One region of the Orrella sp. JC864 genome, then DNA from elsewhere that is predicted to be linked to it. Evidence: predicted binding sites of a transcription regulator. Region 1 holds the regulator's gene; the other holds the start of a gene.
What was found. Region 1 encodes NrdR, which represses ribonucleotide reductase genes. Its sites were predicted from a motif close to CACNANATNTNGTG; they were not measured.
Positions count from the first base shown of each region.

Region 1 (20,125 bases):
CGCAAGCCGCTGCTGACCTGTTTCATGGGCGATGCCGGCATGCGGCCGCTGCGGCGGCGCATGGACGATGCGGGCACTCCCGCCTTCCGCACTCCCGAGTCGGCCGCCGATGCCTTCGGCGTGCTGGCCTCGTATCACTACAACCAGCAACTGCTGCTGCAAACGCAATCGCCCGAGCCGCTCGAGAGCCCGCCGGACCTGGACCGGGCCCGCCAGGCCATCGCGGCGGCGCGCCGGGCCGGCCGGCTCGCGCTGCAGGAGGACGAGGTGCGCGCGCTGCTGGCCGCGTTCCGGGTGCCGCTGGCCGCGCTGGATGGCGCCATGCCGGCCGACGCCGCGCCGGTGCCGCTGGCCGTGCGCGTGGCGCGCGACCAGCGTTTCGGGCCGGTGGTGCGGCTGGGCACGGGCGGGCCGGCCGGCGTGCTCGACGGCCCGGACCGCGGCATGGACCTGGCCCCGCTCAATGCCTTCCTGGCGCGTCAGCTGATCGAGCGCAGCCGCCTGTGGCGCCGCGTGCTGGCGCGGGCGGCCAGTCCGGCCGCGCTCGATGCCTTGCAGGAACTGCTCGAGCAGGCCGCGGCGCTGGCCAGCGAGCTGCCCGATGTGGAATCGCTGGAGATCGATCCGCTGTACCTGGGCGATACCGCGCTGACCGCCGGGGCGGTGGCCATCACGCTCACGGCCGAGCCGACGGTGTCCGACCCGCAGGCGCGCGGCTATCCGCACATGGCCATCCATCCGTATCCGACGCGCTGGGTGCAGGCCCGTCAGTTCGAGGACGGCACGCCCTGGACCATCCGCCCCATCCGTCCCGAGGACGCCCAGGCGCTGCAGGAGTTCGTGCGCGACCTGTCCGAGCGCACCCGCTACATGCGTTTCGTCTCGATGATGCGCGAGCTGACCCCGCGCATGCTGGCCCGCTACACGCAGGTCGACTATCACCGCGAGCTGGCCCTGGTGGCCACCACGCATGTGCCCAACCCCGCCCATCGCGGCCATCCGCGCGAAGTCATCATCGGCCTGGCGCACTACCTGCGCAATCCGGACGGGCGCGGCGCCGAATACGCGCTGGTGGTGGGCGACGAATGGCAGCGCCGCCGCCTGGGCGGCGAGCTGATGAAAGTCCTGATCGAAGCGGCGCGCGAGCAGCACCTGGAGTACATCGACGGCATGGTGCTGGCCAACAACCGGCCCATGCTGTCGCTGATGACGCGCCTGGGCTTTGTCAACGATCCCGACCCCGAGGATCCGACCATGCGGCGGGTGTGGCTGGACCTGCATGGCGGCGCTAGCCCTTCGGCGTCATGAACCTGCGTCAGATCGAGGTTTTCCGGGCGGTGATGGTGGCCGGTTCGGTCAGCGGCGCAGCCCAGTTGCTGCACGTCTCGCAGCCGGCGGTCAGCCGGCTGCTGGCCTATACGGAACAGAAGCTGGGCTTTGCCTTGTTCCAGCGGCTGCGCGGGCGCCTGCATCCCACGCCGCAGGCGCACCGCCTGTTTGGCGAGATCGAACTGCTGTACCAGGGCGTGCAGCGTATCAACGGCTTGGCCAGCGACATGGCCAACCTTGGCAGGGGCGTACTGCGCATCGCCTGCAGCCCCAGTCTGGCCAGTGCGCTCATGCCCATGGCAATCGCCGCTTTCGCGCAGCGCCAGCCCGATGTCCGGGTCTGCATCGAAGGCATGCTGGCCGATGCGCTGACCGACGCGCTGCTCACGCAAAAGGCCGATGTGGCAGTGGCCATCGTGCCCCTGCAGCACGCCCGCCTGCAAAGCCATGCGCTGTTTCGCAACCGCATCGTCGCAGTGCTGCCGCCGGGCCATCGCCTGTGCACGCGCGAGCGGCTGCGCATCGCGGACCTGCGCGACGAGGCCATCGTCGGCTATAGCGCCGAGACACCGCTGGCGCATGCGATAGCGCGCCTGTACGACGGTGCGCGGATGGCGCCGCGCTGGGTGGCCGAGGTCAAGCAGACGCACGTGGCCTGCGCCATGGCAAGGCGCGGCCTGGGCATTGCCCTGGTCGACGAACAGGCGCAGCTGGGCGGCGATTGGCCAGATCTGCAGGTGCGCGCGCTGCATCCGACCATCGACCTGCAGGTGCGACTGGGCTATTCGCGCTACGAGCCGCTGTCGGCCATCGTGCAGGAGTTCGTCGATACCCTGCGCGGCCTGCGGCATCCCCTGCTGGTGCCTGCCGGCTAGCCTTGCAATTGCCTGCACAGGCCCGGCTGGCGCGGTGATTAACGCGATGTTATGCGCCGGCGCCATATCGGCATGAGACAGGCCGGTGCCCCGCTCCTAGAATTTTTCCCGAACCGCCGGCAAGGCGGCGGGGCGCCGTCTCGGCAGCCCCAGTGACAAGGGGAAAACGATGAAGCGAGCTTTGTTGCATACGCGCCGCCGGCTGGCGGCGGTCGTTCTGGCGGCGCTTCCCGGCGTGACGCTGGCCGCCTCCTATCCGGACCGTCCTGTCACCCTGGTGGTGCCCTATCCGGCGGGCGGCTCCCTGGACACGGTCGGCAGGCCCCTGGCCCAGCGCTTTGAGGCAACCACAGGCCAAGCCATGATCCTGGAGAACGTGGGTGGCGCCGGCGGCCTGATCGGCGCGGCGCGGGTTGCGAAGTCCGCCCCGGACGGCCACACGCTGCTGCTGGCCAGCAACGGCCAGGTGACCATCGCGCCGCTGGTTTACAAGGACATGAGCTACGACCCGCAGCGCGACCTGGTGCCGGTCGTGCATCTGGTGGACCAGACGGCCGTGCTTTATGCCAGCGCCAAGTCCGGGTACCGGCAGTTCGCCGACGTGGTCGAGGCAGCCAAGGGACAGAGCCTGCAAATCGCTTCCAGCGGCAATGGCAGCATCTCGCACTTGGCGATGGAGCTGATGGCCCAGCAGCTGGGAGCCTCGGTTACCCACGTGCCGTACCGTGGCGCCGCGCCGGCGCTGCAAGACCTGGCCGGGGGCCAGGTGCCGCTGCTGTTCACCTTCGTGGGTTCGGCCAAGGGGTTGACCGAATCGGGCATGGTGCGGCCCCTGGCGGTGGCTTCGCCCCAGCGCCTGGCCGCTTTGCCGGACGTGCCTACTTTCGCGGAGTTGGGCTATCCCAACCTGCAGGCTTCGGTGTGGATCGGCCTGATGGCGCCGGCCGGCACGCCGCAGGAGCGCATCGAACGGCTGTCGCGGATCGTCGGCGACATGCTGGACGAACCGTCGTTCCAGCAGGCCATGGCCGCCAACAGCATGGAAAGCAAGGGCGGCTCGGTCCAGGACTTTCAGGCCATGATGGCCGATGACGCCGCCCGCTGGGCCGAACTGGCCAAGATCGTGAACCTTTCGTCCAACTAGGCAAGGCGGCGCCTGTGGGCGCCAGTTTGGCCGGGCAGCGCCCGGCCTGTTTTTTCGGGAAGCAGAAAATGAAACAAGTCACCGGCGTCGCGCCATCGGGCTCCATGGGCAGCGGCTACAACCTGGCCTCGTTCAAGCGGGCCATGCAGGCCGCGCCAGATTTCATCGGCCAGGATGCCGGCTCCACCGACATGGGGCCCTACTACCATGGCGCGGATCGTCCCTTCCTGCCCATGTCGGCCTACCGGCGCGACCTGGCCGTCATGCTGGCCGCGGCGCGCTCGGCCAGCATTCCGCTGCTGATCGGCTCGGCCATCACCAATGGTTCGGACGCCACGCTGGCCGCGATGATCGGGCTGGTGCGGGAGGTTGCGGCCGAGCAGAAGCTCTCGTTCAAGCTGGCCATCATCGGCGCCCAGATAGACAAGGACTACCTTAAGCGCAAGATCGCGGCAGGGCCGCTGCAATCGCTGGGGCCGCAGGGTAGCCTGAGCACCGAGACCGTCGATGCCGCCGGTCCGGTCGTGGCGCAGATGGGCATGGAGCCATTCATGCGCGCGCTCGAGGCCGGCGCCGAGGTCATCATCGCCGGTCGTGCCTGCGACGACGCAGTGTTCGCGGCGCTGCCGGTACTGCGCGGCTTCGAGCCGGGCCTGTCCCTGCACTGCGGCAAGATCCTGGAGTGCGCCGGGCTGTCGGCCGTGCCCTACGACCTGGGCGAACCCATGATCGGCCGCGTGCGCGCCGACCATTTCGAGGTCGAGCCGGGCAATCCGGACAGCCGCTGCACCACGGTCTCGGTGGCGGGCCACTCGCTGTACGAGCGCAGCGATCCTTTCCTGCAGGCCGGCCCCGGCGGCATCAACGACCTGACGCGCGCCACCTTCGAGCAGTCCGGCGAGCGCATCGTGCGGGTGCGCGGCAGCGCCTATCTGAAGGATCCGCAGTACCGCGTCAAGCTGGAGGCCGCGCAGCAGGTCGGCTATCGCAGCATCGTGGTGGTGGGCATACGCGACGCGGTCATGATCCGCGAACTGGACCACGTTTTCGAGCACGTGCGCGAGCGTGCCCAGGAGCGCTTCGGGTTGCAGGAGAACGGCATCAGCCTGCTGTTTCGCACCTATGGCAAGGACGGCGTCATGGGCAGCCTGGAGCCCGACCCGGACGTGGCGCCCAAGGAGGTGGGCCTGGTCATTGACGCGGTGGCGCCGGACCAGGACACGGCCACGGCGGTGGCGATGTTCTCGCGCGGGGTGCTGCAACATGCGCATTACCCGGGCATCTTGACTACGGCCGGCAATATGGCCTATCCGTTCTCGCCTTTTGGCATCCCGGTCGGGCCGGCCTACCGGTTCTCGATCTATCACCTGATGCCGGTGGCCGATCCCTGCGAGTGTTTTCCCATTCATTACGAAACGATCAGGAACTGAACATGGCAAGCCAGACACGGCCCATGACCGACTACGCCAAGGTCATACGCAGCAAGAATTCAGGCCCTTTCGAGCTGACCTTCGACATCATGTTCGATCGGGACGAGCCCTACCTGCACGTCAAGCGCAGCGGCGTATTGACGGTGCAAAGCGTGGCACGGGCCTTTGCCATCGCCCCGGATCAGGTGCTGGTGTGCACACCCTTCGATGCGGCCCGGGCCTTCAAGATCACCATCCGGCGCCCGGTGAGTTCCGGTGACGTGACCGACCGCGACGTGTACGGCTGCCAGCAGCACGTGCCCCTTACTCGCATGCAGGTACCGGCTTGAGGCCGGCGTCCCGCCTCAGCCCTGCAGCACCTGCCTGAGAAACGCCGCGATGTCGCCGATCTCGGGCGGGCACACCGAATGGGGCATTGGATAGGTATGCCATTGCACCGGGTGGCCCATCTGTTCGAGCATGGCGCGCGAGGCCTCGGCGCGCGCCAGCTGCACCACCGGGTCGTAGGTGCCGTGCGCCAGGAAGATCGGCGTGTCGGCGTTGGCCGCATGGCGCTCGCCGGCAAAGGCGTCGACCAGCGGCAGGTAGCCCGACAGGCCGACCAGGCCGGCCAGCCGTTCCGGATGGCGCAGCCCGGTGTGCAGGGCCATGGCGCAGCCTTGCGAGAAACCGGCCAGCACGATGTTGCGCGCCGGGATGCCGCGGCTGTTCTCGCGCGCGATCAGGGCCGCGATGGCCTGCGCCGAGCGCACGATGCCCGGGCCGTCCTCGCGGCGCACCAGGTCCATCACCAGGATGTCGTACCAGGCGCGCATGGCCATGCCGCCGTTGATGGTGACCGGCTGCACCGGGGCGTTGGGAAACACGAAGCGCACCGCCGGGCTTGCGCCCAGGCGCAGCTCGGGCACGATGGGCACGAAGTCGTTGGCGTCGGCGCCCAGTCCGTGCATCCAGATCACGGCGTGCGTGGGGTTGGGCGCGGTCTCGATCTCGACGGTGTCGAGCAGGTCGGTCAGGCTCATTGTGCGGGAGTCTCGATCAGGTTCTTGAGCGCCTGGAACAGGGCGCGGTAATGCTTGCGCTGGGGCTCGCGCCCTTCGGGCAGCGCGGCGTTGGCGGCCGCTTCCTTGCGGCCCTGGCGCACCAGGGTGCGCAGGTGCTGGCTGTCGGCCTGCGGGTGCTCGTTCAGCAGCTGCGTCAGCGCCTCGTCGTCCTGCAGCAGGCGCTCGCGCAGGGCTTCCAGGCGGTGCATGTGCGCGGTCTGCTCGCGCGATCCCTTGGACCACTCGTCCAGCTGGCGGCGGATCTGCTCGGCCGGCGCGTCGCGCATCAGCTTGCCCACGAAGTGCACCTGGCGGCGGCGCCCGCCATGGCTGGTGATGCGCTGGGCCTCGCGGATGGCCTCGTACAGGCGCTCGGACAGCGGCAGCTGCCGCAGCCTTTCGGGGGGCAGCTCGACCAGCGTCTTGCCCAGGTCGAGCAGGGCATGCATCTCGCGCTTGACCTGCGATTTGCTGGGGCGGTCGTCGAAATCGTCGTCGAAGCCGCTGCCGGGCGCGTCGCCCGGCTGGGGGGAATGAACGTTCATGCGGATGTGCGAAGGCAGGGACCGGCCGGCAGGGCTTGCCCGATGGCAGCCCGCACCGGCGGGCGCCGGCTCGGTCGACTTGGCTATGATACCCGTCTCACCGCATTGGACTGCAATGGCAAAAGCTCAACACTCCCTACCCATAGAGGAAAACCAGGCGCGTTTTCGCGAACTCGTGCAACAGGCGCTCGGGCATGCCCGTTCGCTGGGCGCCAGCGACGCGGCCGCCGAGATATCCGAAAGCCAGGGGCTGGCGGTGACGGTACGCAAGCACGATGTCGAGACCATCGAGCAGACCCGCGACCGATCGCTGGACATCACCGTCTACGCCGGCCAGCGGCGCGGCTCGGCCTCGACCTCGGACTTCTCGGCCGCGGCCCTGAAGGAAACCGTCGAGGCCGCCTGGCACATCGCCCGCTATACCGCCGAAGACCCGGCCGCGGGCCTGCCCGAGCCCGAACTGCTGGCGCGCGATTTTCCCGACCTGTCGCTGCACCATCCCTGGCCGCTGTCCACCGAGCAGGCCGTGGACCTGGCCGTGCGCGCCGAGCGGGCCGCCGATGCAACCGACCCGCGCATCACCAATTCCGACGGGGCCAGCGTCAGCACCTACGAAGGCCATTTCGTGCTGGGCAATACCCGCGGCTTCCTGGCGGGCTACCCGTACTCGCGCCACAGCCTGTCGGTCGCGCCCATCGCCGGGCGCGGCGCGCACATGCAGCGCGACTACTGGTACAGCAGCGACCGCGACCCGGCCAGGCTGGCCGCGCCCGAAGACGTCGGCCGTTACGCCGCCGAACGCGCGCTCTCGCGCCTGTCGGCCCGACGCATCAAGACGGGCAAGTTCCCGGTGCTGTTCGAGGCGCCGCTGGCGCTGGGCCTGCTGGGCGCGCTGACGCAGGCCGCCGGCGGGGGCGCGCTCTACCGCAAGGCCAGCTTCCTGGTCGATGCGCTGGGCAAGCCCATCTTTCCGGAGCACGTGGACGTGCTCGAAGATCCTTTCGTGCCCGGCGCCATGGGCAGCTCGCCCTTTGACGACGAGGGCGTGCGCACGCTCTCGCGCAAGGTGGTCCAGGGCGGGGTGCTGCAGGGCTATTTCCTGTCCACCTACACCGCGCGCAAGCTGGGCATGGTTTCCACCGGCAATGCCGGGGGATCGCACAACCTGACCCTGCACTCGTCCCTGACCCGCGAGGACGATGATTTCCGCGCCATGCTGCGCAAGCTGGGCACGGGCCTGCTGGTTACCGAACTGATCGGCCAGGGCGTGAACTACGTTACCGGCGACTACTCGCGCGGCGCCTTCGGCTACTGGGTCGAGAACGGCGAGATCCAGCACGCCGTCCAGGAGGTGACCATCGCCGGCAACCTGGCCGACATGTTCCGGCAGATCGTCGCGGTGGGGGCGGACCGCATCTGCCGCGGCACCAAGTGCGCCGGTTCGGTGCTGATCGAGCGCATGTCGGTGGCCGGGGCCTGAGCCGGTTTTCCGGCTGGCCTGCCCGGGACGGGATCACGCGGGGCGGGCCCTGTCCCGGCGGCGCTGTGGCATAAATGCTTGACAGCTTGGCAAAAATGCGCAATGTGCTAGAATGGCCGGCTTACCTATGAAAAAGCCCTTTTTATCGGGGCGGATCGGAAGCGCACGGACGGCTCTTTATAACGTTTTGGCGCGGGACAGGTAAGGCGCATTGCCGCTGCCCGGTGTGGGCGGCGCACCATTTTCAACAGGAATCCAATCATGAAGACCTTTGTGGCCAAGCCGCATGAAGTCAAGCGTGACTGGTATGTGATCGACGCCAAGGGCAAGGTCCTCGGTCGTGTGGCCAGCGAAGTCGCACGCCGTCTGCGCGGAAAGCACAAGCCGGAATTCACGCCCCACGTCGACACGGGCGACTATATCGTCATCATCAACGCTGCCGATATCGTCGTGACCGGGAACAAAACGGAAGACAAGAAGTACTTCCGCCACACCACCTATCCCGGTGGCATCCGCGAGACGAACTTCCGCAAGCTGCAGGAGCGTTTCCCCGGCCGCGCCATCCAGAAGGCCGTCAAGGGCATGCTGCCCAAGGGTCCGCTGGGCTACGCCATGATCAAGAAACTGAAGGTGTACGCCGGCGCCGAGCACCCGCACACCGCCCAGCAGCCGCAGCCGCTGGATTTCTAAGGAAGGCCCATCATGATCGGTAACTGGAACTACGGAACCGGCCGCCGCAAGACCTCGGTGGCGCGCGTGTTCCTCAAGAAGGGCACGGGCAAGATCGTCGTCAACGGCAAGGCTGTGGACGAATACTTCGCCCGCGAAACGGGCCGCATGGTCGTGCGCCAGCCCCTGGAGCTGACCGGCCACCTCGAATCGTTCGACTTTCACGTCAACGTGCACGGCGGCGGCGAAAGCGGCCAGGCCGGCGCGGTGCGCCACGGCATCACCCGCGCGCTGATCGACTACGACGCCAGCCTCAAGCCCGCGCTGTCGCAGGCCGGACTGGTCACGCGCGACGCCCGCGAAGTCGAGCGCAAGAAGGTCGGCTTCCACAAGGCACGCCGCCGCAAGCAGTTCAGCAAGCGCTGATCGCGGCTCGTCCGTGCTTGTCGAAAAAGGCCGCCTCGTGCGGCCTTTTTCATCGCCGGGCCGTCCCAAGATGAAAAAGCGGCCCCCTCGGGGGGGGCAGCAAGCCGAAGGCGCAGCGTGGGGGCTATTTTCATCGCCGGGCCGTCTGGGCGCTGTCACAGGCTCGCGTTAATATCTTCGTCTCTTTACCAGGAACGCATCATGGTCCAGTCCTCGCAACCCCGCATCAAGGTCGGCATCGTCGGCGGCACCGGCTATACCGGTGTCGAGCTGCTGCGCCTGCTGTCGCAGCATCCGCACGTGGAACTCACCGCCATCACCTCCCGCAAGGAAGACGGCATGCCGGTGGCCGAGATGTTCCCCAACCTGCGAGGACGCGTGGACCTGGCTTTCTCCAGCCCCGACAAGGCCCCGCTGGCCGGCTGCAACGTGGTGTTCTTCGCCACGCCGCATGGCGTGGCCATGGCGCAGGCGCGCGAGCTGCTCGAGGCCGGCGTGCGCATCATCGACCTGGCGGCCGACTTCCGCCTGAAGGACCAGGCCATGTTCGAGCGCTGGTACAAGATCCCGCACAGCTGCCCGGAAATACTGGCCGAGTCGGTCTACGGCCTGGTCGAGCTTGACCGCGCGGCCATCGCCAAGGCACGCGTCATCGGCAACCCCGGCTGCTATCCCACCACCGTGCTGCTGGGGCTGGCGCCGCTGCTCGAAGGCGGCGCGCGGGTCGATACCGGCAGCATCATCGCCGACTGCAAGTCCGGCGTGACCGGCGCCGGCCGCAAGGCCGAGGTGCATACGCTGTTCTCCGAAGCCAGCGACAACTTCAAGGCCTATGGCGTGGCCGGCCATCGCCACCACCCCGAGATCTCCGCCCAGCTGCAGCGCCTGAACGGCGGCCAGCCGGTCGGCTTGGTGTTCGTGCCGCACCTGGTGCCCATGATCCGCGGCATGTTCTCCACGCTCTATGCCCGCATCCTGCCCGAGGCCCGCGGCACCGATTTCCAGGCCCTGTTCGAGCAGCGCTACGCCAACGATCCCTTCGTGGACGTGCTGCCGGCCGGCAGCCTGCCCGAGACCCGCTCGGTGCGCGCCTCCAACACCCTGCGCATCGCCGTGCAGCGGCCCGAGGGCGGCGACCAGCTGGTCATCCTGGTGGTGCAGGACAACCTGGTCAAGGGCGCCTCGGGCCAGGCCGTGCAGAACATGAACCTGATGTTCGGCCTGCCCGAGACGGCCGGCCTGGACCAGGTCGCCATCCTGCCTTAGCGTCAACCGGCCCCAGGCGGCGCCTGCCCGTGCGGAACCTTCGCCCCGCGGCAAGGGTCTGTACGGGGTGTCTAGCCTGGATGGATCTGCATGGATGTTGACCGCCCGCCGTCCGAGCCCGCCCCTTCGAGGCGCGGGCGACGGGGATCGTACCTGCTGTGGCTGATGGTGGTGCTGCTGGCCCTGTGCGTGGGGGCAGCGGCCGGCTTCCAGGCCGCTACGCTGTATTACAGCCAGGACCGCGCCAGCCTGAGCAAGGAGCAACTGGCGGCCCTGCAGGCCAGCCAGGCCCAGCGCGAGGCCGAGATCCGCTTTTTGCGCGCGCAGCTGGATACCGCCGACGGCGAAACCGCCGTGCAGCGGGCCGCACGCAAGGAACTCGAAGCGCAGCTGCTGGCGCAGCAGGCCGAACTGGGCCGCGTGCGCGACCAGCTGGCCTTCTACGAACAGCTCCTGCCTCCCGGCCCGCAAGGGTCGCTGGACATCCGCGCGGCCACCGTGGTGCGGCAGGGCGTGGGGCTGCGCTATCGCGTGCTGCTGATGCGCAACGGCCACAACGGCAACGGGCCCTTCTCGGGCAAGCTGCAGTTCATGGCCGCCGGCAAGGCGGACGGCCAGGACGTTACCCTGGAGCTGGGCCCGCTGCAGGTCAAGGAAGACGGTACGATCGCGTCGCCTTCCGAGGCCGCCAAGGAGACGCTGGCGCTGAATTTCGACCAGTATGTCCGCAGCGAGGGCATGCTGGCGCTGCCCGAAGGCTTCGCCCCCGAAAGCGTCACGGTGCACGTGCTTGAAGGCGATACGGTCAGGGCCTCGCGCAGCATCGAGCTCGATCCCTAGGGCCGGCCGGCTAGCCCATGCTGCCTTCAGGGGTGCTGGGGCAGCCGTACCGCGTCTGCGCTATAGTGTCTAAATATCCCGCCAGCAGGCGGGCTCGGGCCTGCGCCCGCCATTTTTTCCGGCGCGCGGCCTTACGCGTCCCTCACCCGGGACGACAGGAGTCTCCCTATGAACGCCATCACCGAAACCACCGACCTGCAGGCGCCGCCCACGCCGCTGGTCTTTACCGACGCTGCCGCCGCCAAGGTCAAGCAGCTGCTGGAAGAAGAGGGCAACGACAAGCTCAAGCTGCGCGTGTTCGTGCAAGGCGGCGGCTGTTCGGGCTTCCAGTACGGCTTTACCTTCGACGAGGACACCAACGAGGACGACACCACGCTGGAGAAGAACGGCGTGCAGTTGCTGGTCGACCCCATGAGCTTCCAATACCTGGTCGGCGCCGAGATCGACTACAAGGAAGACCTGGAAGGCGCGCAGTTCGTCATCCGCAACCCCAACGCCACCACCACCTGCGGCTGCGGCTCCTCGTTCTCGGTCTGACGTTCAGGCCGGATACCAGGCGCCCAGCACCCGGGCGCCGCGGCTGCCGGTAACCGTGGCCGTGGGCAGCGCCCGGCCGCGCACGTGCTGCCAGGCCAACCAGGCGAAGGCCAGCGCCTCCACCAGCTGGGGCGGGACGCCCGCCGCGTCGGTGCCGCGCACCGGCCGGCTCAGGGCTTGGGCCAGGGCCTGCATCAGCCCGCGGTTGCGGGCGCCTCCCCCGCATACCAATACCTGTTCGATGTCCGCGCCATGCGCGCCGATGGCGTCGGCGACGGTCTGCGCGGTGTATTGGCGCAGCGTCGCCTGCACGTCCTGGGGAGCCGGCGTGCGCCCCAGCGCGGCCAGCTTGCCGTCCAGCCAGGCGGCGTTAAAAAGGTCGCGTCCGGTGGACTTGGGCGGGGGCAGGGCCAGCCACGGCTCGGCCAGCAGCAGACCCAGCAGCTGCGCATCGGCATGCCCGCCGGCGGCCCAGCGCCCGTCGGCATCGAAGGCCTGGCCGGTATGCCGGGCGCACCACAGGTCCATCAGCACGTTGGCCGGGCCGGTGTCAAAGCCCACGGGCGGGCGGCCCCGGCGCAGCAGGGTGACGTTGGCGATGCCGCCCAGGTTCAGGATGGCGCGGGGCGTTTGCGCGGCGAAGCAGGCGTCGTGGAACAGCGGCGCCAGCGGCGCGCCCTGGCCGCCGGCGGCCACGTCGCGGCTGCGGAAATCGGCCACCACGCCGATGCCGGTCAGCTCGGCCAGCAGGGCGGGGGCGTTCAGCTGCAGGGTGTAGCCCAGCTCGGGCCGGTGGCGCACCGTCTGGCCGTGCGCACCGATGGCGGCGATCTGCCGGGGTTCGGCCTCGCCGCGATAGAGCAGCGCGGCCACCACCTGGGCGTACTGCTGGACCAGGGCGTTGGCCGCCAGGGCGGCGCGGCCCAGCTCGTCATGGCCGGGCGTGTTCAAGGCCAGCAGTTCGGCGCGCAGTGCCGCCGGCATGGCCAGGCTGGCCTGGGCCAGCACTTCCGGGCGCTCGCCCGAGAAGTCGGCCAGCACGCCATCCACGCCATCGAGGCTGGTGCCGGACATCAGGCCGATGCAAAGCGTGGGATGAGCCATGGCGTGCGGCGCTTGGGCGGGTGCGGGCAGCGTGCGAGGCGGCGGGTCCGGACGGCGATGCGCCGGACTGCCCGCCGGCTCAGCGGCTGGCCACGTTGGCCAGTTCTTCCGGCAGGGTCTGCTGGAACTGCGTCAGCAGCTTGATCTGCTCGGTATAGGGCTGCACGGCGGCCTGGAATGCCTTGAGCTCCTTGGCCTCCAGCGCGCGCGCCACCGGCAGGTCGACCGACAGCGGGTCCACAGGGGTGCCGTTGATGCGGAATTCGTAGTGCAGGTGCGGGCCGGTGGCCCAGCCGGTGGCGCCCACGTAGGCGATCACCTGGCCCTGGCGCACCTTGTCGCCTTTCTTCAGGCCGGGCGCCAGGCGGCTGGCGTGGGCATACAGGGTGGAGTACTTGCCATGGTGCTGCAGGTGCACCGTGTTGCCATAGCCGTTCATCCAGCCGGCATGGTGCACCACGCCGTCGGCGGTGGCGTGGATGGGCGTGCCGGTAGGCGCGGCGTAGTCCACGCCCTTGTGGCCGATCCAGCGCTTGTGGATGGGATGCATGCGGCCGCCGAACTTGGAGCTGATGCGGGTGAACTTCAGCGCCGTGCGCAGGAAGGCGCCGCGCAGGCTGGTGCCGTCGAACGCGTAATAGCTGCCGCTCTGGCCTTCGGGGCTGAACCAAACGGCGGTGTGGCTCTTGCCGCGGTTGACGAACTCGACCGCCAGCACGCGGCCGGCGCCGGCATAGCGGCCTTCGTGGGTGCGCACCTCGTAGACCACGCGGAACTGGTCGCCCTGGCGCAGGTCGCGCAGGAAGTCGATGCGGCTGCCCAGGATCTCGGCCATCTGCAGGGTGATGGAGTCGGGTACGCCGGCCGCGTCGGTGGCGCCGAACAGCGAACTGGTGATGGTGCCCACGGCCACGCGCACCTGGCGCTCGGTCTGGTGGGTCAGTTCGGCGGCCTTGTAGCCGTCCTCGGTGGGCTCGACCTGCAGCAGCCGGGTGACGACCTCGCCGTCGCTTTCGTTGCCCGGCGTGTGGATGTAGCGCAGCCAGCGCAGATTGCCCGCCGCGTCGGTGGCGGCCTGCACCGAGCGGCCCGGGTAGAGCTTGTAGATGCTGCGGGCCGACGCATCGTGCGTCAGGAAGCGCTGCAGGCCCGGCGCGTCCACGTCCAGGCGGGCCAGCACCGAGGCCAGCGTGTCGCCCTGGCGGATCCGCGTTTCGTGCACATACGGGGTATCATCCGCAGCGGGCGCGCTGGCTTCCAGCGATTCGGGCGGCAGGGTGATGATGTCCTGCACCTGGCGCAGGGGCGGCAGCGCTTCGTGGGGGTCGGTCTGGACCATGCCCAGCGCGGCGGCGGCCCCGAACAGGCCGAAGGCCGCCACCAGCATCGAACGGCGCAGGACGCGCATGCGGCGCGAGGGTCCTGTTGACAGCGTGGCGGTGCCAGGCGCGGGGTCCATCCGGGTGCTTGCGTTGCGCGCTGGAGTGTTTAGCCCACGAGTCATCGTGTAAGAACCTCTGCCTGGAAGTGCGGAACCGGCCCTGGCGGCACGCAGGCGCCACGCCGGCCGGCCTGCTGCGGCAGGCCCCCCGGAGGGCCTGTGGCTGCAGGGCCGCCCCGGCCTGCCGGGGCGTGTTACCTTGCGTGTCGGCCTGCCTGCTGCAAAGGCCGGGAAGACTGGATTGAAGTGAAACCAGGGACTTAGTGAGACAAGCTAAGCCAAAGCTTGCACTATGATTAGCCCAGGATGCTAGCCCATGTGGGCATTTATTTCGACGTTTTTAACACCTTTTAACGTATTTCCGCTACCCATCAAGGTTGATTTTCGCTATGTCCCACCCCTCCGACGCCGCCGACAGTCCCGAAGTCCAGGCCGATCTGCAGATCGTGCGCCGCGGGGTGGACGAGCTCCTGGTCGAATCGGAATTCGCCCGCAAGCTGGCCCGCAGCCGCGCCACCGGCGTGCCGCTGCGCATCAAGCTGGGCCTGGACCCCACCGCGCCGGACATCCACCTGGGCCATACGGTGGTGCTCAACAAGATGCGCCAGCTGCAGGACCTGGGCCACACGGTCATCTTCCTGATCGGCGACTTCACCACCACCATCGGCGATCCCAGCGGGCGCAACAGCACCCGTCCGCCGCTCAGCCGCGAGCAGATCGAAAGCAACGCCCGCACCTACTATGCGCAGGCCAGCATGGTGCTGGACCCCGAGCGCACCGAGATCCGCTACAACTCCGAGTGGTGCGATCCGCTGGGCGCGCGCGGCCTGATCCAGCTGGCCTCGCGCTACACCGTGGCGCGCATGATGGAGCGCGACGACTTCACCCGGCGCTTCAAGGGCGGGGTGCCCATTTCGGTGCACGAGTTCCTGTACCCCTTGCTGCAGGGCTACGATTCGGTGGCGCTCAAGTCGGACCTGGAGCTGGGCGGCACCGACCAGAAGTTCAACCTGCTGGTGGGCCGCGAGCTGCAGAAGGAGTACGGCCAGGAGCCGCAGTGCATCCTGACCATGCCGCTGCTCGAAGGCACCGACGGCGTCGAGAAGATGTCCAAGTCCAAGGGCAACTACATCGGCATCTCCGAGCCGGCCGAGTCCATGTTCGGCAAGCTCATGTCCATCTCGGACACCCTGATGTGGCGCTATTTCACGCTGCTGTCCTTCCTGTCCGAGGCCGAGATCGCCAGGCTGCGCGCCGAAACCGAGAACGGCCGCAATCCGCGCGACGCCAAGGTGATGCTGGCCAGCGAGATCGTGGCGCGCTTTCATGGGCAGGCGGCCGCCCAGGCGGCGCTGGCCGCCTTCGAGGCGCGCTTTCGCGACGGCGCCATCCCCGAGGACATGCCCGAGGTCACGCTGGGCGGCGCGCCCCTGGGCATCCTCAAGCTGCTGCGCGAGGCGGGGCTGGCGGCATCGGCCTCCGAAGCGCAGCGCAACGTCGAGCAGGGCGGGGTGCGGGTGGACGGCGCCCGCATCGAAGACAAATCGTTGCAATTGACCGAGGGGTGCTACGTGGTGCAGGTGGGTAAACGCAAGTTCGCCCGTGTTACCTTGCGAGGATAGGCCTTCGTCCCAATATTGCGAAGGTTCGCCGTACCAAGGAGCACGTTCATGAAGCTGACGAGTTTGTCCTTTTCGGAAGGCGAGGCTATCCCGGAGCGCTACGCGTTCGCCAAGATCGACCCGCAGTCGCACGTGGCCCTCGCGGACAACTACAACCCCCACCTTGCCTGGGACGAGGTGCCCGAGGGCACCCGTTCCTTCGCCCTGCTTTGCATCGATCCGGACGCACCCTCGGACCCGGCCGACGTCAACCAGGAGGGCCGCGAGGTGCCGGCCGACCTGCCGCGCATGGATTTCGCCCATTGGGTCCTGATCGAGCTGCCGGCCGATCGCCGCGAGATCGACGAAGGGGCGTTCAGCAGCGGCATCACCCCGCGCGGCAAGGGCGGCCCGCTGTCGCCGCACGGCGTGCGCCAGGGCGTCAACGACTACACCTCGTGGTTCGCCGCCGACCGCGACATGAATGGCGATTATTTCGGCTACGACGGCCCGTGCCCGCCCTGGAACGACGCCAAGGTGCACCGCTACGTCTTTACGCTGTATGCGCTGAACGTGGACAAGCTGCCCGTCGAGGGGCGCTTTACTGCCGCCGACGTGCTGCGGGCCATGCAGGGCTGCGTGCTGGACCAGGCCAGCCTGACGGGCACCTATACCCTGAACCCGCGGCTGGCGCCGCGGCAGGTGGGCTCGACCACGGCGGTCTAGCCGCGCCGGCCGGCGGACCGGGCGCAACTTGAGCGGATCTCCCGCTGGCTTGAGCCGTTTTTGCGGCAGGGCCTCCGGCCGTGGCGGCCAGCCCACGCTCGGGCCGGCGCGGCCCGCGCCGCTGCGCTTTGCCGGGCGGCGCCGGCGGGCGGGCAGGTAAACTAGCGGTTTGATCTTTCGGTTTTCAGGAACCCGCAATGTTCGACCGCTCCCGCACCATCGCCCAAGTGGATCCCGACGTCTGGGCCGCCATCCAGAAGGAAGACCTTCGCCAGGAACAGCACATCGAGCTGATCGCCTCGGAAAACTACGCCAGCCCGGCCGTCATGCAGGCCCAGGGCACGCAGCTGACCAACAAGTACGCCGAAGGCTATCCGGGCAAGCGCTACTACGGCGGCTGCGAATACGTGGACGTGGTCGAGCAGCTGGCCATCGACCGGCTCAAGCAGCTGTTCGGCGCCGAGGCGGCCAACGTGCAGCCCAACTCCGGCTCGCAGGCCAACCAGGGCGTGTACAACGCCGTGCTCAAGCCGGGCGACACGGTGCTGGGCATGAGCCTGGCCGAGGGCGGGCACCTGACGCACGGGGCCTCGGTCAACCAGTCGGGCAAGCTGTACAACTTCCTGCAATACGGCCTGGACGCCGACGAGGTGCTGGACTACGCGCGCGTGGAGCAGCTGGCCAAGGAGCACCGGCCCAAGCTGATCGTGGCCGGCGCCTCGGCCTATTCGCTGCACATCGACTTCGAGCGCCTGGGCCGCATCGCCCGCGAGCACGGCGCGCTGTTCATGGTGGACATCGCCCACTATGCCGGCCTGGTCGCCGGCGGCGCCTATCCCAACCCGGTGCCGCACGCCGACTTCGTCACCTCCACCACGCACAAGTCGCTGCGCGGGCCGCGTGGCGGCGTCATCATGATGAAGGCCGAGCACGAGAAGGCCGTCAACTCGGCCATCTTCCCCGGCATCCAGGGCGGCCCGCTGATGCACGTGATCGCGGCCAAGGCCGTGGCCTTCAAGGAAGCGCTCTCGCCCGAGTTCAAGGATTACGCCGCCCAGGTGGTCAAGAACGCCCAGGTGCTGGCCGACACCCTGGTCAAGCGCGGCCTGCGCATCGTCTCGGGCCGCACCGAAAGCCACGTCATGCTGGTGGACCTGCGCGCCAAGGGCATCACCGGCAAGGAAGCCGAGGCTGTCCTGGGCCAGGCCCACATCACCGTCAACAAGAACGCCATCCCCAACGACCCGGAAAAGCCCTTCGTCACCAGCGGCGTGCGCCTGGGTACCCCGGCCATGACCACGCGCGGTTTCCGCCAGGCCGAGGCCGAGCTCACCGGCAACCTGATCGCCGACGTGCTCGATGCCCCGCGCGATGCGGCGGTCATCGAATCGGTGCGCAAGCGCGTCAACGAACTGACGGCGCGGCTGCCCGTTTACCGCTAGACTGGCAGCCTGGCCCGGCCTGCCGCCGGCCGGGCCGGCAGCTTCCGGGCGCCGCGCCGCATTGACGGCCGTGCGGGCGGCATCGACAGGTAGGCCTTTATGAAATGTCCGTTCTGCGACCATTCCGATACCCAGGTGGTCGACTCGCGCGTCTCCGAAGAGGGCGATACCATCCGCCGGCGCCGGCGCTGCCTGGCCTGTGACCGGCGCTTTACCACCTACGAGCGCGTCGAGCTGGCCATGCCTTCGGTGGTCAAGCGCAACGGCAGCCGCAGCGAATACCAGTCCGGCAAGCTGCGCGGCAGCCTGGCCCTGGCCTTGCGCAAGCGCCCGGTCAGCACGCGCGACGTGGACGCGGCCGTGGCCCGCATCGAGGAAAGCCTGCTGACCAGCGGCCAGCGCGAGGTGTCCTCGGCCTACATCGGCGAACTGGTCATGACCGAACTCAAGAAGCTGGACAAGGTGGCCTACGTGCGCTTTGCCTCGGTGTACAAGAGCTTCGAGGACATCGGCGAATTCGTCGAGGCCATCCGCGAGATGCAGGGGCCCTTGCTGCCCGGCAAGCTCAAGAAGTAGTCCCGCCCAGTGAACGCCAGTCTTTCCCCCGAGCAGGCCGACGAGGCATGGATGCGCCGCGCGCTGGCGCAGGCGCGGCAGGTCATGTTCAGCACCCGTCCCAACCCGCGCGTGGGTTGCGTCATCGTGCGCGGCGGCCAGGTGCTCGGCGAGGGCGGCACCCAGCCGCCCGGCGGGCCGCACGCCGAGATCGTGGCCTTGCGGCAGGCCGCCAGCCGGGGCCTGGATGTCGCCGGCGCCACCGCCTACGTCACGCTGGAGCCGTGCAGCCACTACGGCCGCACGCCGCCCTGTGTCGATGCGCTGGTGAGCGCCCGGCTGGGCCGGGTGGTGGTGGCCATGGGCGATCCCAATCCGCAGGTCAACGGGCGCGGCCTGCGCACGCTGCGCGAGGCCGGCATCGCCGTCGGCACGGGCGTGTGCCTGGACCAGGCCCTGGAGCTGAACGCCGGCTTCGTCGCGCGCATGAGCCGCGGCACGCCCTGGACGTGGCTCAAGCTGGCCGCTTCGCTGGACGGGCGCAGCGCCCTGCACAACGGGGTGTCCAAGTGGATCACCGGGCCGGCCGCGCGCCAGGACGGCCATCTTTGGCGCGCCCGCAGCTGCGTGGTGCTCAGCGGCATCGGCACCGTGCTGGCCGATGATCCGCTGCTCGATACGCGCACCGTCGATACCGCGCATCCGCCGCGCCGGGCCGTGATCGACAGCACGTTGCGGCTGCCCGAGGACGCGCGCATGATCGACGGGCGCCCCATCCTGGTGTTCGCCGCGCAGGCCGACCACGACAAGATGGCGCGCCTGGCCCAGCGCAACGTGCAGGTGGTGCTGCTGCCGCAGGCCGACGGCCAGCGCGTGGACCTGCCCGCCGTCATGCGCTGGCTGGCCGCCGACGGCGTGAACGAGGTGCATGTCGAGGCCGGCCCCATGCTCAGCGGCGCCTTGCTGGCGGCCGGCTGCGTGGACGAGCTGCTGGTCTACAGCGCCCCCATGCTGATGGGCGATGCCGCCGGCATGGTTGCCTTGCCGGCCTTGCAGGACCTGGACCTGGCGCCGCGCTTTGCCTACACCGACGTGGCGCGCGTGGGCGAGGACCTGCGCTTGCGCGCGCACCTGCCGGCCCGCTGGCTGGCCCTGCGCCAGCGGGTGCAGCTGCTGGCCCACGAAGCGCAGGCGCATCCGCCGGCATCGACTGGCGTATGATCTTTTCCGTTTCCGGTCACTGCTAGCCAAGGAGTCCCCATGTTCACCGGCATCGTCGCCGCCGTAGGCCGAGTCACCGAGGTCCAGCCCCTGCCCGGGGGCAGCGAGGCCGGCGTGCGCCTGCGCATCGCCGCCGGGGCACTGGATCTTTCCGATGTGCGCATCGGCGACTCCATCGCCGTGCAGGGCGCCTGCATGACGGTGGTGGCCCGCACGGACGACAGCTTCGAGGTCGAGGTCTCGCGCGAGAGCCTGAACCGCACCAGCGGCCTGGCCGAAAAAGGCGAGGTGAACCTGGAGAAGTCGCTGCGGGTGGGCGACTACCTGGGCGGACACCTGGTCTCGGGCCACGTCGACGGCCAGGGCGAGGTGCTGCGTTTCTCGCCGGTGGGCGAATCGCACGAACTGCTGCTCCATGCGCCCAAGCCGCTGGCGCGCTACCTGGCCTACA
Region 1 is NZ_JBANET010000034.1:1,684-21,808, reverse strand. It holds gene V8Z80_RS20140 (bifunctional acetate--CoA ligase family protein/GNAT family N-acetyltransferase) at 1-1,308, shown strand, start outside; gene V8Z80_RS20135 (LysR substrate-binding domain-containing protein) at 1,305-2,204, shown strand; gene V8Z80_RS20130 (Bug family tripartite tricarboxylate transporter substrate binding protein) at 2,374-3,348, shown strand; gene V8Z80_RS20125 (acyclic terpene utilization AtuA family protein) at 3,417-4,778, shown strand; gene V8Z80_RS20120 (DUF4387 domain-containing protein) at 4,781-5,107, shown strand; gene V8Z80_RS20115 (alpha/beta hydrolase) at 5,123-5,800, opposite strand; gene yjgA (ribosome biogenesis factor YjgA) at 5,797-6,366, opposite strand; gene pmbA (metalloprotease PmbA) at 6,482-7,846, shown strand; gene rplM (50S ribosomal protein L13) at 8,108-8,536, shown strand; gene rpsI (30S ribosomal protein S9) at 8,549-8,941, shown strand; gene argC (N-acetyl-gamma-glutamyl-phosphate reductase) at 9,143-10,207, shown strand; gene V8Z80_RS20085 (DUF6776 family protein) at 10,298-11,047, shown strand; gene erpA (iron-sulfur cluster insertion protein ErpA) at 11,216-11,584, shown strand; gene V8Z80_RS20075 (anhydro-N-acetylmuramic acid kinase) at 11,588-12,718, opposite strand; gene V8Z80_RS20070 (M23 family metallopeptidase) at 12,768-14,192, opposite strand; gene tyrS (tyrosine--tRNA ligase) at 14,519-15,751, shown strand; gene V8Z80_RS20060 (YbhB/YbcL family Raf kinase inhibitor-like protein) at 15,800-16,456, shown strand; gene glyA (serine hydroxymethyltransferase) at 16,654-17,898, shown strand; gene nrdR (transcriptional regulator NrdR) at 17,998-18,474, shown strand; gene ribD (bifunctional diaminohydroxyphosphoribosylaminopyrimidine deaminase/5-amino-6-(5-phosphoribosylamino)uracil reductase RibD) at 18,484-19,674, shown strand; gene V8Z80_RS20040 (riboflavin synthase) at 19,714-20,125, shown strand, end outside.

Region 2 (9,440 bases), on a different contig from region 1:
TCTCGGGCGCGTCGCGCACCGAGCGTTCGAAATGCTCGACCACGTCGGCCGAATGCCGCTCCAGGCCGATCTGCACGAACATGCAGCTGGACAGCCCGATCTTCTCGCGGTCCAGGCGCGCGCCGTAGCCGGTGATGACGCCAGCCGCCTCCAGTGCGCGCACGCGCCGCCAGACGGGCGCGGCGGACAAGCCGACCTGGTCGGAAAGCTGTTGGGCGGAAGCCCGGCCGTCCTGCTGCAAGCACTGCAATATTGATACGTCGATCTTGTCCATGAAGAATTCTTGAAACGTTCATTTCAAGTTATAGGGATAACACGACAAGCATACGCAATAAACGTGCGCCGCGGCGGGCCTACCATGACGGCATGGGCGCGGGCCATCCGGCTTGGCCCTTCCTTTCCGAGGCAGCCCGCCCATGGCAAACGACACCGTGCTGGACCAGGACTACGAGCTGGACGACAACCTGGCCCGCACCGAGGGCCGCATCTTCCTGACCGGCACGCAGGCGCTGGTGCGCATGCTGCTGGCCCAGCGCCGGCTCGACGCCGCGCAAGGCCTGAATACGGCCGGCTTCGTCTCGGGCTACCGCGGCTCGCCCCTGGGCGGCGTGGACATGGCCATGTGGCGCGCCCGCCAGACGCTGCAAGCACACCAGATCCGCTTCGTGCCGGCCATCAACGAGGATCTGGCCGCCACCATGCTGATGGGCACGCAACAGGCCGGCATGCGGACAGACCGCAAAGTCGATGGCGTGTTCGGGCTGTGGTACGGCAAGGGGCCGGGCCTGGACCGCGCGGGCGACGCGCTGCATCACGGCCATGCCGCGGGTGCCTCGCAGCACGGCGGCGTGCTGGTGGTGGTGGGCGATGACCATACGGCGGTGTCCTCCTCGATCCCGCACGCCAGCGAACCCTCGCTGATGGGCTGGGGCATGCCCATCGTGCACCCGGCCTCGGTGGCCGACTACGAAGCCTTCGGCTTGTGGGGCTGGGCGCTCTCGCGCCATGCCGGCACCTGGGTGGCCTTCAAGGCCGTGTCCGAGACCGTCGAAAGCGGCCGTTCGATGCCGGCCGCCCCGCCCGTCCCGTACAGCCTGCCGGGCGGCGGCGCGCTGCCCTACAGCACGCGCGAGTTCCTGGGCCCGGCCATCGAAACGCGCATGGCGCAGCGCCTGGAGGCGGTGGCCGGGTTCGCCGCCGCCCACAGCCTGGACAAGCTGCTTTGGCCCGCGCCCCATGCGCGGGTGGGCGTCATCGCGGTGGGCAAGGCCGCGCTCGATACCTTGCAGGCGCTGCGCCTGCTGGGCGTGGACGGCCAGGACGCCCGCGCGCCGGTGCGGCTGTACCAGCCCGGGCTGGTCTATCCGCTGGAGCGCCAGGGCCTGAGGCGCTTTGCGCAGGGACTGGCGCACATACTGGTGGTGGAGGAAAAAGGCGGCGTGGTCGAAGGCCAGGTCAAGGATCTGCTGTTTAACGACGCCGCGCGGCCCAGCGTGGCCGGCAAAGCCGCATTGTCGGGCGAGCCGCTGATCCCCGCGGCCGGCCAGCTTCGTCCCTCGCTGCTGGCCGGGCCGCTGGGCCGCTGGCTGCAGGAGACGGCGGGCCTGCGCACGCCCTGGCAGTCGCCCGAGTTCGCCCCTCCCGCATTCCTGTCCAACGAGGCCGACGGCCTGAAACGCACGCCCTATTTCTGCTCGGGCTGCCCGCACAGCACCTCCACGCGAGTGCCCGAGGGCAGCCAGGCGCTGGGCGGGGTCGGCTGCCACTACATGGCCACCTGGATGGACCGCAGCACCCAGGGCCTGACGCAGATGGGCGGCGAAGGCGCCGACTGGGTGGGCGCGGCGCCTTATGTGCACATGCCGCACGTGTTCCAGAACATGGGCGAAGGCACTTATTACCATTCGGGCTACCTGGCGATCCGGCAGGCCGTGGCCGCGCGCGCCCATATTACCTACAAGATCCTTTTTAACGATGCCGTGGCCATGACCGGCGGCCAGCCCGTGGACGGCCCGATCTCGGTGCCGCGGATCGTGCGCCAGCTGCTGGCCGAGGGCGTGGCGCGCGTGGCCGTGACCACCGACGAGCCGGCGCGCTACGCGCAGGTGCGCCTGCCCGAAGGCGTGCAGGTATTCGAGCGGCACGCGCTGGACACGGTGCAGCGCGAACTGCGCGAGATCCCGGGCGTGACCGTGCTGATCCACGACCAGACCTGCGCCGCCGAGAAGCGCCGCCGCCGCAAGAAGAAGACGGCCACGGCCAAGGCGGATAAGGCCGTGGCCGATCCGGCCCGACGCCTGTTCATCAACACGGCGGTCTGCGAAGGCTGCGGCGACTGCGGCGGCAAATCCAATTGCCTGTCCGTGGTGCCAGTCCAGACTCCGTACGGCCTGAAGCGGGCCATCGACCAGTCCAGCTGCAACAAGGATTTCTCCTGCGCCGACGGGTTCTGTCCAAGCTTTGTTTCGGTGCTGGGCGGCACGCTGCGCAGCCAGGCCGCCGCCGGTCCGGACCTGCAGGCGCTGCAGGCGCGCCTGCAGGCCCTGCCGCTGCCGCCGCCGGCCCGGCTCGAACGCCCCTTCAGCCTGCTGGTGGCCGGCGTGGGCGGCACGGGGGTCATCACCGTGGGCGCGCTGGTCTCGATGGCGGCGCACCTGGAAGGCCACGAGGTATCCGTGCTGGACCTGACCGGCCTGGCGCAAAAGGGCGGCACCGTGCTCAGCCACCTGCGCCTGGCGCCGGCCGGCCAGGGCGCCGCGCCGGTGCGCCTGGACTGGCGGCAGGCCGATACCGCCATCGTGTGCGACCTGGTGGCGGGCGTCTCGCCCGATGCGCTGGGCACGCTACGCGCCGGCGCGACGCAGGTGGTGGCCAATACTTATATAGCGCCCTTGCCGGATTTCATCCGCCGGCCCGAGGCGCTGGCGCGGCCGCAGGCCCTGCTGCAGAAGATCCGCCATGCCGCCGGCCAGGGGCAGCCCGCCACGCTCGATGCCCATGCGCTGGCCGAAGGGCTGTTCGGCGACGCCATCCTGGCCAATATCGTGATGCTGGGCTATGCCTGGCAGCGTGGCTGGGTGCCGGTCTCGCATGCGGCGCTGATGCGCGCGCTGGCGTTGAACGGCGTGGCGGTGGCGGCCAACCGGGCGGCCTTCGACGCCGGCCGGCTGGCGGCGCACGAGCCGCAGGCCCTTGCGGCGCTGCTGCGTGCGCCCGCGCAAGTGGTGGCGCTGCGCCGCCCCGAGACCCTGGCCGCGCTGGTGCACGAGCGCAGCCAGGATCTGGCCGCCTACCAGGACGCGGCCTATGCGCGCCGCTATCGCGAACGGGTGGCGGCGGTGGAGCGGGCCGAGGCCGCGCTGCGCGAAGCGGGCCAGGCGCCGCGCCTGGCCATGACGGTGGCGCGCCAGCTGTATCGCCTCATGGCATACAAGGACGAGTACGAGGTGGCGCGGCTCTATACCGATGGGCGCTTCGCGCAGTCGCTGCAGGAACGGTTCGCCGGCGACTTCAAGCTGAACTTCCACATGGCCCCGCCGCTGCTGGCGCGCAAGGATCCCCGTACCGGCGAGCCGCGCAAGATCACCCTGGGCCCGCGCACCTGGCACGGCCTGCGGCTGCTGGCGCGCCTCAAGCGCCTGCGCGGCACCTGGCTCGATCCGTTCGGCCACACGGCCGAGCGCCGCCAGGAGCGCGCGCTGCTGGCCGAATACGAAGCGGCGATCGAACGCCTGCTGCGCGATCTGCGCCCCGGCACGCTGGAGCAGGCCGAACGGATCGCCGCCCTGCCGGAACAGGTGCGCGGCTACGGCCACGTCAAGGCGCGCAGCATCGCGGCCTATCGGCAGGCGCTGGCCGGCGCCTTGCAGGACTACGGCCGGGGGACGGCCGAACCGGACCTGCGCCGCAGCGCATAGCCGGCCACGGCGGCCTCCGGGCGGGCCGCGACGGGCTTGCCCCGCCGCGGCGCCTCGGGTACAACCGCCGCTCTGCGTGCAGCTGGAAAAACCCGATGTCCCGTCCGAAACCGTATCACTCGACCGTGTTGTCCGTGCTTGGCGCCATGCAGGCGCAGCGCGTGCTCGATGCGCCTTGCGGCGACGGCTGGCTGGGGCGGGCCCTGCAGGCGCAGCCGGGCGCGGCCCGGCCCGACGGATTGGGGCTGTGGGAGTTTCCCGGCCCGCATGACGGCTATGGCGCCGTCGGCGAGCACGACCTGGACGAGCCGCTGGCCGCGCCGCAGCAGCCCTACGACGCGGTCGTGTGCTGCGAGGCCATCCACCTGGTGACCAACCCGGGCGTGCTGCTGCACAGCTTCAAGCGCCAGTTGCGCCCCGGCGGGCGCGTGGTGATCTCCACGCCCAACACCTGGTACACGCGGTCGCGCCTGCAGTTCTTCCTGCGGGGCTTTCATTCGGGCTTTGCGCCCATGGTCGGCAAGCGCCGGGGCGACTACATCACCTACTTTCCGTTCAGCTTTCCCCAACTGCACCTGCTGCTGACCCATTGCGGCTTCGAGGATGTGCGCATCCACGAGGTGGACGAACGCAAGCCCAAGCGCGCCATCGAGCACCTGCTGGCGCTGCCGGGCAGGATGTACTGCGCGGGCCGGCTGCGGCGGGCCGCCGACGAGCACGAGCGGCAATACTGGCGCCAGGCCGGCGGCCGGCAGGCCCAGCACGGCCGCTGGCTGGTGGTGTCGGCGGCGCGGCCGGCCGCCTGAGGGCCGCATGCACGGCGGCCGCGTTCGCGCTATGATGCGCGCCCCGCGCGCGCCCCAGGAGGCGCACGCGGGGCGGCCAAAAAGCATTGCTTGCCCGCCTGGGCGCTCGCTTTGATAGTGCCTACTTCGCTGTCTTGGCATAGCCGGCCAAGGGCCAGCATTCAGTAACAAAGCCGACTGCCCATGCCCTCGAAAAAGGTTGATGTCGTTACACCCCCTCACTAGAATTAGTACCAAGCCAGGGGTGGTACACTACATATAGTGGTCAAAGCGCCGCGATCCCGCTATCAGCGGAGTTACAAAGCCTGCTTCGTCCGTCCGGCCGCGCGCCGCGTCCCATCCCCCGCCCACCAGACACCCTAATGGCATGACTGCTGGCGTCATGCCTTGTTTTTCACGCACAGGAGCTTCCATGCAGACGACCTCCGCCGCCGATACGCGGCCTAGCACCGTGCCGCCGCAACCCCCCGCCCAGGAAAACGCCTCGACCGGCCAATGGAGCGGCTACCACATCATCCGCCGCAACGGATCGGTAGCGGGCTTCGAACCCGGCAAGATCTCCATCGCCATCACCAAGGCCTTCCTGGCGGTCAACGGCGGCCAGGGCGCCGCCTCGGCGCGCGTGCGCGAACTGGTCGAGACCATCACCGGCCAGGTGGTCAACGCCCTGCTGCGCAACCGCCCCAACGGCGGCACCTTCCATATCGAGGACATCCAGGACCAGGTCGAACTGGCGCTGATGCGCTCGGGCGAGCACGACGCCGCCCGCGCCTACGTGCTGTACCGTGAAAAGCGCGCCCAGGAGCGCGCCGCCCAGCAAGGCTCGGCGCCCGCCGCCGCCGAGCAGCACCCCAGCCTGCACGTGACCGAAAACGGCCAGCGCCGCCCGCTGGACCTGGGCACGCTGCGCACCACCATCGAGGCGGCAGGCGTGGGCCTGGCCGAATACATCGACACCGAAGCGATCCTGCGCGAGACGGTCAAGAACCTCTACGACGGCATCCCCGTCGACGAAGTCTACAAGTCGGCCATCCTGTCGGCACGCGCGCTGGTCGAGAAAGACCCCGCCTACAGCCAGGTGACCGCGCGCCTGCTGCTGCACACCATCCGCAAGGAAGTGCTGGGCAAGGAAGTGGCGCAGTCCGACGTGCCCGACGAATACGTGCGCTATTTCCCCACCTTCATCGCCAACGGCATCGAGAACGGGCTGCTGGACGCCGAACTGGCCACCTTCGACCTGCCCCGCCTGGCCAAGGCGTTGAACGCCAGCCGCGACCTGCAGTTCGGCTACCTGGGCCTGCAGACGCTGTACGACCGCTATTTCCTGCACGTGCGCGGCACGCGCATCGAGCTGCCGCAGGTATTCTTCATGCGGGTGGCCATGGGCCTGGCGCTGCGCGAGAAGGACCGCGAGGCGCGCGCCATCGAGTTCTACGAGATCCTGTCCTCGTTCGACTTCATGAGCTCCACGCCCACGCTGTTCAACTCGGGCACGCTGCACTCGCAGCTGTCCTCGTGCTACCTGACCACGGTCTCGGACGACCTGGAAGGCATCTACGAGGCCATCAAGGAAAACGCGCTGCTGGCCAAGTACGCCGGCGGCCTGGGCAACGACTGGACGCCCGTGCGCGCGCTGCGCAGCCACATCAAGGGCACCAACGGCGAAAGCCAGGGCGTGGTGCCGTTCCTGAAGGTCGTCAACGACACGGCCGTGGCGGTCAACCAGGGCGGCAAGCGCAAGGGCGCGGTCTGCACCTACCTGGAAACGTGGCACCTGGACATCGAGGAATTCCTGGAGCTGCGCAAGAACACCGGCGACGAGCGCCGCCGCACGCACGACATGAACACGGCCAACTGGATCCCCGACCTGTTCATGAAGCGCGTGATGGAAAACGGCGAGTGGACGCTGTTCTCGCCCTCGGACTGCCCCGACCTGCACGACAAGGTGGGCAAGGACTTCGAGCGGGCCTACGTCGAATACGAGCGCCGCACCGAGACGGGCGAGCTCAAGCTGTTCAAGAAGATGCCGGCCGTCACGCTGTGGCGCAAGATGCTCTCGATGCTGTTCGAGACCGGCCATCCCTGGATCACCTTCAAGGATCCATGCAACATCCGCTCGCCCCAGCAGCACGTGGGCGTGGTCCACAGCTCGAACCTGTGCACCGAGATCACGCTGAACACCAACGAGTCCGAGATCGCCGTGTGCAACCTGGGCTCGGTGAACCTGGTCGCGCACATGAAGCCGACCGCCGACGGCGGCTACGAGCTCGATCACGAGAAGCTGCAGCGCACCATCCGCATCGCCATGCGCATGCTCGATAACGTGATCGACATCAACTACTACGCCGTCAACAAGGCCAGGAACTCCAACGAGCGCCATCGCCCGGTGGGCATGGGCATCATGGGCTTCCAGGACTGCCTGCACATGATGCGCGTGCCGTACGCCTCGCAGGAGGCCGTCGAGTTTGCCGACCGCTCGATGGAGGCGGTGTGCTATCACGCCTATTGGGCATCGAGCCTGCTGGCCGAAGAGCGCGGCCGCTATCAGTCGTACGAAGGCTCGCTGTGGTCGCAAGGCATCCTGCCGCAAGACACGCTGGCGCTGCTGCGCGAAGCGCGCGGCGGCCATGTCGATGTCGACGAATCGAGCACGCTCGATTGGAACGCGTTGCGCGCGCGCATCAAAGAACATGGCATGCGCAATTCCAATTGCATCGCCATTGCCCCAACCGCGACGATTTCCAATATCATTGGCGTATCTGCGTGCATCGAACCGACCTACCAGAACTTGTACGTCAAATCGAATCTCTCCGGCGAGTTCACGGTCGTTAACGATTACCTCGTTCGCGATCTCAAGAAGCTCGGTCTCTGGGACGAAGTCATGGTCGCCGACCTCAAGTACTTCGACGGCAGCCTGTCCCGCATCGATCGGGTTCCGCCCGAACTTCGCAAGCTCTACGCCACCGCCTTCGAAGTCGAACCGGCATGGCTGGTGGAGTGCGCCGCGCGCCGCCAGAAGTGGATCGACCAGGCGCAGTCGCTGAACATCTACATGGCCGGCGCCTCGGGCAAGAAGCTCGACGAAACCTACAAGCTGGCCTGGCAGCGTGGCCTGAAGACCACCTATTACCTGCGCACGCTGGGCGCGACCAGCGCCGAAAAATCCACCGGCAAGGGCGGCGAGCTCAACGCCGTGCCCACCAAGGCGCAAGGCGCCGCGGTGGCGGCTGCCGGCGCGGCGCCCGTGCTGCCCGAACCTGAAATCCTCGGAGCGGTTTGCACCATGAAGCCCGGCGATCCCGGCTTCGAAGAGTGCGAAGCCTGCCAATAACCGACTCCGGAGAAATCAAGATGCTAGATTGGGAAGAAGACACCCGCCCGCAAACCGCCACCCAGCCGGCCGGCTCCGCCGGGGCCCAGCCGGGCGCATCGGCCGAGCCCGTGCGCGCGGCCTCGGGCGCGTTCGACGAGCAGCCGCTGCAACCGGCGCAAACCGGCGAGCCGGCCGGCGTGGGCACCGCCGGCCGCGTCAGGATGGCCGACAAGCGCATCATCAACGGCCAGACCGACGTCAACCAGCTGGTGCCGTTCAAATACAAGTGGGCCTGGGAAAAATACCTGGCCACCTGCGCCAACCATTGGATGCCGCAGGAAATCAACATGTCGCGCGACATCGCGCTGTGGAAGAACCCCAACGGCCTGACCGAGGACGAGCGCCGCATCGTCAAGCGCAACCTGGGCTTCTTCGTGACGGCCGACTCGCTGGCGGCCAACAACATCGTGCTGGGCACCTACCGCCACATCACGGCCCCCGAATGCCGGCAGTTCCTGCTGCGCCAGGCCTTCGAGGAGGCCATCCACACGCACGCCTATCAGTACATCGTCGAGAGCCTGGACCTGGACGAAGCCGAGATCTTCAACGCCTATAACGAGGTGCCGTCGATCAAGGCCAAGGACGAGTTCCTGATTCCCTTCATCGACGCGATCGCCGACCCGAACTTCAAGACGGGCACGCCCGAGGCCGACCAGACGCTGCTCAAGTCGCTGATCGTCTTTGCGTGCCTCATGGAAGGCCTGTTCTTCTACGTCGGTTTCACCCAGATTCTTGCCCTGGGCCGCCAGAACAAGATGACCGGCGCCGCCGAGCAGTACATGTACATCCTGCGCGATGAATCCATGCACTGCAATTTCGGCATCGACCTCATCAATACCGTCAAGCTTGAAAACCCCCATCTGTGGACGCCGGAATTCCGCGAGGAAATCCGCGAATTGTTCCGCAAGGCGGTGGAACTGGAATACGCTTACGCCGAAGACACGATGCCGCGCGGCGTCCTGGGCCTGAACGCCACCATGTTCAAGTCCTACCTGCGCTTCATCGCCAACCGGCGCTGCCAGCAAATCGGCATCGAGCCCCTCTATCCGCAGGAAGAAAACCCCTTCCCCTGGATGGCGGAAATGATCGACTTGAAAAAGGAACGCAACTTTTTCGAAACGCGCGTCATCGAGTACCAGACCGGCGGGGCGCTGAGCTGGGATTGATCCCGGCCGCTTGGCCCTTGGGCCGGGGGTGCTCGAAGCAGGTTTTTGCAAGCAGACATTACGGCAGGCGAGCTGGAAACGGCCGCTTGCCGGCGCCATTTGAGATGGCTCGCGCCACGGGAGCGGGGGCCATATCAAATGGTCGTGCGGCATTCATTAGCGCAAACCGAAGCGCTGT
Region 2 is NZ_JBANET010000041.1:818-10,257, reverse strand. It holds gene V8Z80_RS20625 (Lrp/AsnC family transcriptional regulator) at 1-274, opposite strand, end outside; gene V8Z80_RS20620 (indolepyruvate ferredoxin oxidoreductase family protein) at 417-3,917, shown strand; gene V8Z80_RS20615 (methyltransferase domain-containing protein) at 4,013-4,723, shown strand; gene V8Z80_RS20610 (ribonucleoside-diphosphate reductase subunit alpha) at 5,136-8,054, shown strand; gene V8Z80_RS20605 (ribonucleotide-diphosphate reductase subunit beta) at 8,075-9,262, shown strand.
Region 2: the regulator NrdR is predicted to act here: its motif matches at 4,974-4,987, upstream of V8Z80_RS20610 (ribonucleoside-diphosphate reductase subunit alpha).